Linked DNA regions of Rhodospirillum rubrum ATCC 11170. The protein of the gene in region 1 interacts with the protein of each later gene in a pairwise test. Links are inferred from orthologs where the notes say so. Each region holds a gene or a part of one and is shown on either strand. Other genes may lie near its edges.

Region 1 (7,343 bases):
CTGATGGTCGATGACATTCAGTTCATCAGCGGCAAGGACAGCACCCAGGAAGAATTCTTCCACACCTTCAACGCCCTGGTCGATCAGGGCAGCCAGATCGTGCTGTCGGCCGACAAATCGCCCACCGATCTGGAAAACATCGGCGCCCGCCTGCGCTCGCGCATGGCCTGCGGTCTGGTTGCCGATCTCCATCCCACCACCTATGAGCTGCGCCTGGGCATTCTTGAATCGAAGGCCGAGCACATGGGCGTTTCCGTGCCCGAAAAGGTCCTTGAATTCATCGCCCATAAGATCGCGTCGAACGGCCGCGAGGTTGAGGGCGCCCTGATCCGCCTGATCGCCCATGCTCAACTGGTCGGCCGCGATCTGACCCTGGAAACCGCCCAGGATGTTCTGCACGACCTGCTGCGCACCTATGACAAGCGCGTCACCGTCGACGAAATTCAAAAGAAGGTCGCCGAGCACTTCAAGATCCGCCTCGCCGATATGCATTCGGCCCGCCGCGCCCGGGCGGTGGCCCGGCCCCGGCAGGTGGCGATGTATCTCTGCAAGCAGCTGACCAGCCGTTCGCTGCCCGAAATCGGCAAAAGCTTCGGTGGCCGCGACCACACCACGGTCATGCATGCGGTGCGCAAGGTCGAGGAACTGATCCTGGCCGATGGCACCTTCGCCGAGGATGTCGAACTGCTGCGGCGCATGCTCGAGGCCTGACGCCTCCGGCCCCCGGCGACTCCGTTTCCCGCCCCGGTTTTCGCCGTCTGCGGTTGAAAGGGAGGCGCCCCCTTCTCCTTGCGGGCGTCGCCTGACGCGGAAAGCGCTTGGGCGGGGGCCGTGGTCTGCGTATACTTCCCGCCCTTTCGGCGCTGTCTCCCGTCGCCGATCTCCCCTTCCCGTGCGGTCGGTCCCCCGGGGGCCAACCGTCCCGACACCGGTTCAGGCCCGCCCATGAAGCTGACGATCGAGCGCACCGCCCTTCTCAAGTCCTTGGGACACGTCCAGAGCGTCGTCGAGCGGCGCAATACGATTCCCATCTTGTCGAACGTGCGGATGGAAACCGGCGAGAGCGGCTTCAGCCTGAACGCCACCGACATGGACCTGGAGATCGTCGAGACGGTGACGGCGACCACCCTGGCCCCGGGAGCGACCACGGCGCCGGCCCATACCCTGTATGACATCGTCCGCAAGCTGCCCGACGGCAGCCAGGTGGAATTGAGCTATGACGGCAACGACGGCCAGCTGGTGCTCAAGGCCGGGCGCTCGCGGTTTTCGCTGTCGTGCCTGCCGGTCGAGGATTTTCCCGCGCTCAGCGCCGGCGAGTTCAGTCACAGCTTCTCGCTGCCGGCGACCGATCTGCGCGGTCTGATCGATCGCACGCGCTTTGCCATCTCCACCGAGGAAACCCGCTACTACCTCAACGGCATCTATCTGCACGCCACGGAAAGCGCCGGGGTGCCGGTGTTGCGCGCCGTGGCCACCGATGGCCACCGTTTGGCCCGCGCCGAGATTCCCTTGCCCGCCGGCGCCGCCGGCATGCCCGGGGTGATCGTGCCGCGCAAGACCGTGGGCGAATTGCGCAAGCTGATCGAAGAGACCGGCATGGATATCACCGTCGGGCTGTCCGAGCAGAAGATCCGCTTCGATTTCGACGAAACCCGCCTGACCTCCAAACTGATCGACGGCACTTTCCCCGATTACGAGCGCGTGATCCCGACCGAAAACGACAAGGTTCTGGAAGTCGATTGCAAGCTTTTCGCCCAGGCCGCCGACCGGGTGTCGGCGATCTCGACGGAAAAGTCCCGGGCCATCAAGGTTGCCGTCGCCAAGGGTACGATGACGCTTTCGGCTTCGAGTCCCGATGCCGGCAGCGCCGTCGAGGAGATCGAGGCGGCCTATCAGTCGACCTCGCTCGAGATCGGCTTCAATTCCCGCTACCTGCTCGACATTCTCGGTCAGGTCGAGGGGGGATCGGTGCGCCTGACCTTTGCCGACGCCGCCTCGCCGACGGTCATTCGCGACGTCGCCGACGCCTCGGCCGTCTATGTGCTGATGCCGATGCGGGTGTGACGACGCCGCCCCTTTCCGCCGCGTCCGACCGGCCGCCCCCTGGAGGGCCAAGGGGCGTCGTGGTCGAGCGGCTGACCCTGACCGCCTTTCGCTGCTACGACCGGCTGCGCCTGGATGTCGGACCCCGGCCCCTGGTGCTGACCGGTCCCAATGGCGCGGGCAAGACCAATCTGCTGGAAGCCCTGTCGTTTCTCGCCCCGGGGCGCGGCTTGCGACGGGCGGCTCTGGCCGATCCCTGCCGCCGGGTCGGGGGCGACGCCGCGACGGCGGGCCCGCCCTGGGCGGTGGCCGCCCATCTGCGGTTGCCGGCGGGGCCGGGAACCCTGGGGCGCGGCGTCGATGTCGGCACCGGCCTTGAGCGGGCGACGGCGGGCGAGCGCCGTCTGGTGCGCATCGATGGGGCGACGGCCGGTCAGGCGGCGCTGGGCGATCTGTTCTCGGTGCTGTGGCTGACCCCGGAAATGGACGGGTTGTTTCGCGGCGGGGCGAGCGAGCGCCGGCGCTTTCTTGACCGTCTGGTCAATGGCCTTGATCCCGATCACGCCGGACGCACCGCCGCTTACGCCCAGGCCCAGCGCGAACGCGCCCGCCTGCTGCGCGAGGGACGGGCGTCGCGCGGCTGGCTGGACGGGCTGGAAGACGTGATGGCCCGCCATGGCGTGGCGATCGTCGCGGCGCGCCGCGATCTGGTCGACCGCCTGGGGGCGGCGGTGCGCGCCGCCACCGGGCCGTTTCCCGGGGCGCGGATCGATCTGGTCTCCGAGGTCGACGGCTGGCTGGCCGCCGGCCCGGCCCTGGCCGCCGAAGACCGCCTGCGCGCCGCCCTGGCCATGGCGCGCGGACCCGAGGCGCCGGCCCCGGGACCGCACCGCGATGATCTGGCGGTGCGCCACGGCCCCAAGGACATTCCCGCCGTCCAGGCCTCGACCGGCGAGCAGAAGGCGGTGCTGATCGCCCTGATCCTGGCCCAGGCCCGGGTCCAGGAGGCCGCCCGCGCCGTGGCGCCGCTGCTGTTGCTCGACGAGGGCGTGGCCCATCTCGATGCGCCGCGCCGCGCCGCCCTGGGCGAGGCCCTGAGCGGCCAGGGACTTCAGGCCTGGGTCTCGGGAACGGAGGCGCAAGCTTTTGACTCCTGGGCCAAAAACGCTCAATTCCTGCGCATCGCCGAGGGGGCCGTGCTAGACTAGCAAAGCCCCCGTTGCCGGCTTTCGGGCCGGACCTTTCCACGTAGACAACAAGAAGACCGCTCCCATGACCCAGCAGGCCTATACATCCGAATCCATCAAGGTTCTCAAAGGACTGGAGGCGGTGCGCAAGCGCCCCGGCATGTACATCGGCGATACCGACGACGGGTCAGGCCTGCACCACATGGTCTATGAGGTGGTTGATAACGCCATCGACGAGGCGCTCGCCGGTTACTGCGATCACTCCGAGGTCATTCTCAACGGCGATGGCTCGGTGACGGTCTGTGACAATGGCCGCGGCATCCCCGTCGATATCCACCGCGAGGAGGGGGTGAGCGCCGCCGAGGTGATCATGACCCAGCTGCATGCCGGCGGAAAGTTCGACCAGAATTCCTACAAGGTGTCGGGCGGGCTGCACGGCGTGGGCGTATCGGTGGTCAACGCCCTGTCGGACTGGCTTGATCTGCGCATCTGGCGCGACGGCAAGGAACACTACGTGCGCTTCGAGCACGGCGAGGTGGTGGCGCCGCTGAAGGTGGTGGGCGACTGCGGCGACCGCACCGGCACCGAGATCACCTTTTTGGCCTCGCCGGCGATCTTCGCCATCACCACCTATGATTACGCCACCCTGGAGCATCGCCTGCGCGAGCTGGCCTTCCTCAATTCCGGGGTGCGGCTGCTGTTGACCGACAAGCGCGGCACCGAGCCGCGCACCACCAAATTCCACTACGACGGCGGCATCGAGGAATTCGTCCGCTATCTCGACAAGTCGAAAACCGTTCTGCACAGCCCGCCGGTCACGGCGATCGGCGAACGCGACGGCATGATCGTGGAACTGTCGCTGGAATGGACCGACAGCTACCACGAGACGGTGCTGTGCTTCACCAACAACATCCCCCAGCGCGATGGCGGCACCCATATGGCCGGCTTCCGCGGCGGTCTGACCCGCACCCTCAACAGCTACGCCCAAGACAGCGGGCTGATGAAAAAGGAAAAGGTGACGCTGACCGGCGATGACATGCGCGAGGGGTTGACCTGCGTGCTGTCGGTCAAGGTTCCCGATCCCAAGTTCTCCAGCCAGACCAAGGAAAAGCTGGTTTCAAGCGAGGTTCGGCCGGTGGTCGAGGCCGTGGTCGTCGAGCGTCTGGGCCAGTGGCTGGAGGAACACCCTCAGGAGGCCCGCAAGATCATCGGCAAGGTGGTGGAAGCCGCCGCCGCCCGCGAGGCCGCCCGCCGCGCCCGCGAACTGACCCGGCGCAAGGGCGCGCTCGACATGGCCAGCCTGCCCGGCAAGCTGGCCGACTGTCAGAACCGCGATCCGGCCCAGTCCGAACTGTTCATCGTCGAGGGAGACTCCGCCGGCGGCTCGGCCAAGCAGGGGCGCGATCGCGGCTATCAGGCGATCTTGCCGTTGCGCGGCAAGATCCTCAACGTCGAGCGGGCGCGCTTTGACAAGATGCTATCCTCGGCGGAAATCGGCACGCTGATCGCCGCGCTTGGCACCGGCATCGGCAAGGATGATTTCGATGTCGGCAAGGCCCGCTACCACAAGATCATCATCATGACCGACGCCGACGTCGACGGCAGCCATATCCGCACCCTGCTGTTGACCTTCTTCTTCCGCCAGATGCCCGAGGTCGTCGAGAAGGGCTATCTTTATATCGCCCAGCCGCCGCTGTATCGGGCCAAGCGCGGCAATTCCGAGCAGTACCTCAAGGACGACCGCGAGCTTGAGGACTATCTGCTGGATACCGGCCTGGATGAGACCGTCTACACCACCGCCGCCGGCGTGCAGATGGCCGGTCCCGATCTGCGCGCCCTGGTCGAACGCGCCCGCCTTGCGCGCAACGCCATCGCCGCCATGGGCCGCAAGGTGCCGTGGGTCTTGCTTGAACAGGCGGCGGTCGCCGGGGCCTTCCATACCGAGATCGTCAATGACGACGCCCGCGCCAGCGCCGCGGCCGCCGATGTCGCCCGCCGGATCGACGCCCTGGAAAGCCCGCTGGAACGCGGCTGGACCGGCACCCTGGCCGCCGGGGGCGGCATGGTGTTCCAGCGCACGCTGCGCGGGGTGACCGAGACCCATGTCATCGATCCCCAGGTCATCCACAGCACCGAGGCCCGCCGGCTTGACTCCATGGCGGCCGCCTTGCGCGAATTCTATGAGCAGCCCGGTCGCCTGCGGATCAAGGACGGCGACCAGATCATCCCCGGCCCGATGACCTTGATCAACGCCGTGATGGCCGCCGGCCGCAAGGGCATCGCCATCCAGCGCTATAAGGGCCTGGGCGAGATGAACCCCGAGCAGCTGTGGGAAACCACCCTTGATCCCAATGTGCGCCGCCTGCTGCAGGTGAAGGTCAATCAGGTCAGCGACGCCGAGGATGTGTTCAGCACCCTGATGGGCGACATCGTCGAACCCCGCCGCGACTTTATCCAAGACAACGCCCTGAACGTCCAGAACCTGGACGTTTAAGGCAAATCCCGAGCGATCTGAACCAGATCGCGACGACGATTTGCTTCGCGATCAAGATCTTAGAGCGGTGTGCGGGGACCATATTTCCCCCACACCGCCCTAAGGGGACGCCCCCGCCCCCTCCTGCCGACTAAAAACCCCCGCTGGCGCAAGCCGGCGGGGGTTTTGTTTGGGAAAAACCGTTGGGGCGGAGGGACGGGCGCTTGGCGGCGAAAATAGATCCTGGAAAATTAACTTATGGTGGTGGTTTCTAGTTGGCATGGGGTAGGATTTTCCGCTTAGGCAAGGGTCTTCAAGAGGTTAGGAAAACAGGGTCCACAGTCTATGCGGGAGCCGTCTGTCGGGCTCGTCGCGGTCCTCCTTGATTTTTTGGCAAAAGGCTTTACCTATCACGTTAAGTCCAGGGGGCGTCCGTGCTGGTTAGCTACGCTACAACCAAGCTGCTCAAGCTCTGTACGACGCAGCAAAAGCTGGTAAAGGCCTTTGGAAAACCCTGTGCCGAGGAAATCGAGGATCGAATCACGACCCTGATGGCGATGCCAACGCTGGGCGACATTCCGATCTATCCGCCGGAGCGTCGGCATAAGCTGGACGGCAGGAGGAAGGGGCAGTGGGCCGTGGAGGCGCATGGGGGTGTGCGTATCTGCCTTGTCCCGGCGAACACCCCTCTTCCGCGCTGCGCCGATGGAAGCGTTGACCTTACGTTGGTAACCGAGGTCGAGATCGTGTTTGTGGGGGATTATCATGGAGAAAGCTGAGCGGCTGACGGGTACGCCCGATTATGCGGTGCTCCCCGGGCGCATTCTCGATAAGACCCTGGCGGGGCGTGGCCTTCAAAAGGCCGAGTTCGCCGAGCGCTGCGGACATTCGGCAAAGATGATCAGTGAGATCATCGCCGGAAAAGCGCCGATCATGCCCGAAACCGCCCTTGAATTTGAGCGGGTGCTCGGGATGCCGGCGAGCTACTGGCTCACTCTTGAAAGCTTGTATCGTCTTCGTCTGGCCGAACAGCGCGACCGTCAGCGTTTGAGCGACCAGCGGGATTGGGCCAAGCGCTTCCCGATCGCCGCCATGGTTCGGTTGGGTTGGATCGACAAGCCGTCCGATCGCGTTGATGAGGTGGCGAAGCTTCTGGCGTTCTTCGGGGTCGCCAGCGTCGAGGCTTGGCAAGCCATGACCGCCAGCGCGGCCGAACAGATCGCCTACCGGCGGTCGCCTTCCTTTCAGAGTGCGCCTGAATCGGTTTCGGCTTGGCTGCGCCGGGGGGAAATGGTCGCTGGCGCGAGGCCATGCGGGCCTTTCGATGAGGCCGGCTTTAGGCGGGTTCTTAAGAGCGTGCGGGAGTTGACGCGCGAAGCGCCGGAGGTCTTTCAGCCGAGTCTCATCGAGAGATGCGCCTGCGTCGGGGTCGCGGTCGTGTTTACCCCGGAGCTTCCCAAAACATGCCTGAGTGGCGCCACCCGCTGGCTATCAAAAGACAAGGCCCTGATCCAGCTTAGCCTGCGTCATAAGACGGATGATCACCTTTGGTTCACTTTCTTCCATGAAGCCGGCCATGTCCTGCTGCATCCAAAGAAGCTGATCCTTGAGGAAAAGCTGAAAAAAGGGGAGGCGCCGAC
Region 2 (3,422 bases), 2.0 Mb from region 1 along the record:
TGGCGGCCGTCAGGGCTGGGATACGGCGCCGGCGAGCGGGCCCGCCGGGGGCCCGGTCGATATGGACGACGATATTCCCTTTTAAGGCTCCTCGGCTCCACCCCAGGCCTTCTCCCTTGGCCACGCCCGGTCTTGTTCTCGAAAAAACAAGGTTCTTCAAAGCCTTGCCCTTTATGGGGCCGGGTACTCGACGATTGCCGGGGGCAGGGTGTTCTGGTAGAGTGCCGCAGCGCGAAAAGGTCGCGGCCGGCTGCGTTCGCAGCCGGCTGATCGGCCTGATTATCCGATGCCCGACCGCCCCTGGCTGGCGCTGGCATCCCCCTATTTCCGGCCCCGCCCAGGTCGCCCCAAGGTCGGGGTCAGGGCCGGTCCTCATGGAAGCGTTCAGCGTTGAGCACCAATACGCCTAAACCCATCGACCTGGATATCTCGCCGGTCTCCATCGAAGACGAGATGAAGCGCAGCTATCTTGATTACGCGATGAGCGTGATCGTCAGCCGCGCCCTTCCCGATGTCCGCGACGGCTTGAAGCCCGTTCATCGGCGCATCCTCTATTCGATGAAGGAAAGCGGCTACGAGTTCAACAAGCCCTATCGCAAATCGGCGCGCATCGTCGGTGACGTGATGGGTAAATATCACCCCCACGGCGACCAATCGATCTATGACGCCATGGTCCGCATGGTGCAGAATTTCGCCATGCGCCTGCCGCTGATCGATGGCCAGGGCAACTTCGGATCGATGGACGGCGACCGCGCCGCGGCCATGCGATACACCGAGGCCCGCATGGCCAAGGCCGCCCACAGCCTGCTTGACGATATCGACAAGGAAACCGTCGACTTCCAGCCCAACTACGACGAAACCACCCGCGAGCCGATCGTTCTGCCGGCGCGCTTCCCCAATCTGCTGGTCAACGGCGCGGGCGGCATCGCCGTGGGCATGGCGACCAACATCCCGCCGCATAATCTGGGCGAGGTGATCGACGCCTGTTGCGCCATGATCGACAATCCCGCCGTCACCGCCGAGGAACTGCTTGAACTGGTTCCCGGGCCGGACTTCCCGACGGGGGGCACCATCCTCGGGCGCTCGGGCGTGCGCGCCGCCCATCTGACCGGGCGCGGCTCGGTCATCATGCGCGGCCGCACCCATTTCGAAGATATTTCGGGCGGCCGCCAGGCCATCATCGTCACCGAGGTTCCCTACCAGGTCAACAAGGCCTCGATGGTGGAGAAGATCGCCGAGCTGGTGCGCGAGAAGAAGCTTGAGGGCATCTCCGATATCCGCGACGAGTCCGATCGTCGCGGCGTGCGGGTGGTGATCGAGGTCAAGCGCGACGCCATGGCCGAGGTCGTGCTCAACCAGCTGTTCCGCTACACGCCGCTGCAGACCAGTTTCGGCGTCAATATGCTGGCGCTCAATGGCGGCAAGCCCGAATTGCTGGCCTTGCGGCCGATCATCGAGGCCTTCATCACCTTCCGCGAGGAGGTGATCCGCCGCCGTACGATTTTCGAGCTGGGCAAGGCGCGCGAGCGGGCCCACACCCTGGTCGGTCTGGCCATCGCCGTGGCCAATCTCGATCCGGTGATCAAGCTGATCCGCGAGGCGCCCGATCCCCAGGCCGCCCGCGAAGGGCTGATGGCCCGCGACTGGCCGGCCATGGATGTCGAGCCGCTGATCAAACTGATCGACGAGCCGGGGCGGATGGTGATCGACGGGGTTTATCGCCTGTCGGAGATCCAGGCCCGCGCCATCCTTGATCTGCGTCTGCATCGCCTGACCGGCCTGGAGCGCGACAAGCTCCATGGCGAATTGATCGAGATCGGCCAGCAGATCGAGGAATACCTTCATATCCTGCGCTCGCGCGCCCGGCTGTTCGAGATCATGCGCGCCGAGCTGGTCGAGATGAAGGAGGCCTATGCCACCCCCCGGCGGACGACGCTGGAGGAGAACGAGTTCGAGCATGACATCGAGGACCTGATCCAGCGCGAGGAGATGGTCGTCACCGTCACCAACACCGGCTATATCAAGCGGGTACCGCTGACCACCTATCGCGCCCAGCGCCGCGGCGGCCGGGGGCGGGCGGGCATGTCGATGCGCGACGAGGATTTCGTGACGACGATCTTCGTCGTCAATACCCACGCGCCGCTGCTGTTCTTCTCGTCGGACGGCATGGTTTACAAGATGAAGGTCTATCGCCTGCCGCTGGGCACCCCCCAGGCGCGCGGCAAGGCCATGGTCAACATCATGCCGCTGAACGAGGGCGAGCGGATCACCACGGTGATGCCGCTGCCCGAGGACGAGGGGGCCTGGGACCAGCTCGACGTGATGTTCGCCACCGAAACCGGCAATGTCCGGCGCAACCGCTTGTCGGACTTCACCAATGTGATGTCCAACGGCAAGATCGCCATGAAGCTGGACGAGGGCGACCATCTGATCGGGGTGGCGACCTGCACCGACGAGCAGGACGTGCTGCTGACCACCAATCTCGGCAAGGCCATCCGCTTTGCCGTGGGCGACGTGCGGGTGTTCGCCGGACGGACCTCGACGGGCGTGCGCGGCATCCGTCTGGCCGAGGACGACCGGGTTAACCGCCTGTCGATCCTGGGCCATGTCGAGGCCTCGGCCGAGACCCGCGCCGCCTATCTCAAACAGGCCAGCGCCCTGCGCCGGGCCAGTGGCGAGACCGAGGGCGAGGATGACAGCACCCTGGACGCCGAACCCGGCGTTCTGTCGGCCGAGGAGTTCGAGGATCTGCGCCAGCGCGAGGAATTCCTGCTGACCGTCACCTCGCGCGGCTTTGGCAAACGCACCTCGGCCTATGAGTACCGGGTGACCGGACGCGGCGGCCAGGGTATCGCCAATATCGAGATGAGCGAGCGCAACGGCACCGTGGTCGCCGCCTTCCCGATCGCCAATGAGGATCAGGTGATGATGATCACCGACGGCGGGCAGTTGATCCGCATGCCGGTGAACGACGTGCGCATCGCCGGCCGCAAGACCCAGGGCGTGACCCTGTTCCGCCTGTCCGACGACGGCGAGCACGTGGTCTCGGTCGCCCGGCTTCCCGAAATGAACGGCAATGGCGATGACGGCGAAGGCGACGACGAAACGCCTGACGAGTCCTTGGCCGAGGATGCCAACGGGGGGAGGGACGAGAGCGGGGAAGCGTCCGGCCTCCCGCCCGCGGGCCAATCCCCCGAACGGAACGGGGATGATGCCGACTGAACGCATCGCGGTTTATCCGGGGACCTTCGACCCGGTCACCAACGGTCATCTCGACATCATCAGCCGGGCGGCGCGGCTGGTTGATCGTCTGACCGTTGGCGTCGCCGTCAATGCCGGCAAGGGCCCGCTGTTTTCGCTCGAGGAACGGGTGGAGATGGTGCGGGTGGCGGTTGACAAGCTGCCGACCAACGGGGCGACGA

The links.
Region 2: the proteins of gyrB (region 1) and gyrA interact in binary tests that used the Escherichia coli proteins (3 or more experiments, as listed by UniProt). The link is inferred for Rhodospirillum rubrum ATCC 11170 from one-to-one orthologs.

Annotation. Positions count from the first base shown.
Region 1 is NC_007643.1:1,047-8,389, forward strand. Bases 2,923-6,019 are described here. They hold gyrB (DNA topoisomerase (ATP-hydrolyzing) subunit B), read left to right. Parts: upstream 2,923-3,315; coding sequence 3,316-5,724; downstream 5,725-6,019. Other genes in these bases: recF (DNA replication/repair protein RecF), read left to right, coding at 2,923-3,251. Also shown: chromosomal replication initiator protein DnaA, read left to right, coding at 1-711; dnaN (DNA polymerase III subunit beta), read left to right, coding at 946-2,064; more of recF, read left to right, coding at 2,124-2,922; RRU_RS00025 (killer suppression protein HigA), read left to right, coding at 6,138-6,482; RRU_RS00030 (ImmA/IrrE family metallo-endopeptidase), read left to right, coding at 6,469-7,343. UniProt on the Escherichia coli protein: DNA gyrase negatively supercoils closed circular double-stranded DNA in an ATP-dependent manner to maintain chromosomes in an underwound state.
Region 2 is NC_007643.1:2,034,157-2,037,578, reverse strand. It holds gyrA (DNA gyrase subunit A), read left to right. Parts: upstream 1-390; coding sequence 391-3,222; downstream 3,223-3,422. Other genes in the region: coaD (pantetheine-phosphate adenylyltransferase), read left to right, coding at 3,209-3,422; ssb (single-stranded DNA-binding protein), read left to right, coding at 1-85. UniProt on the Escherichia coli protein: A type II topoisomerase that negatively supercoils closed circular double-stranded (ds) DNA in an ATP-dependent manner to maintain chromosomes in an underwound state.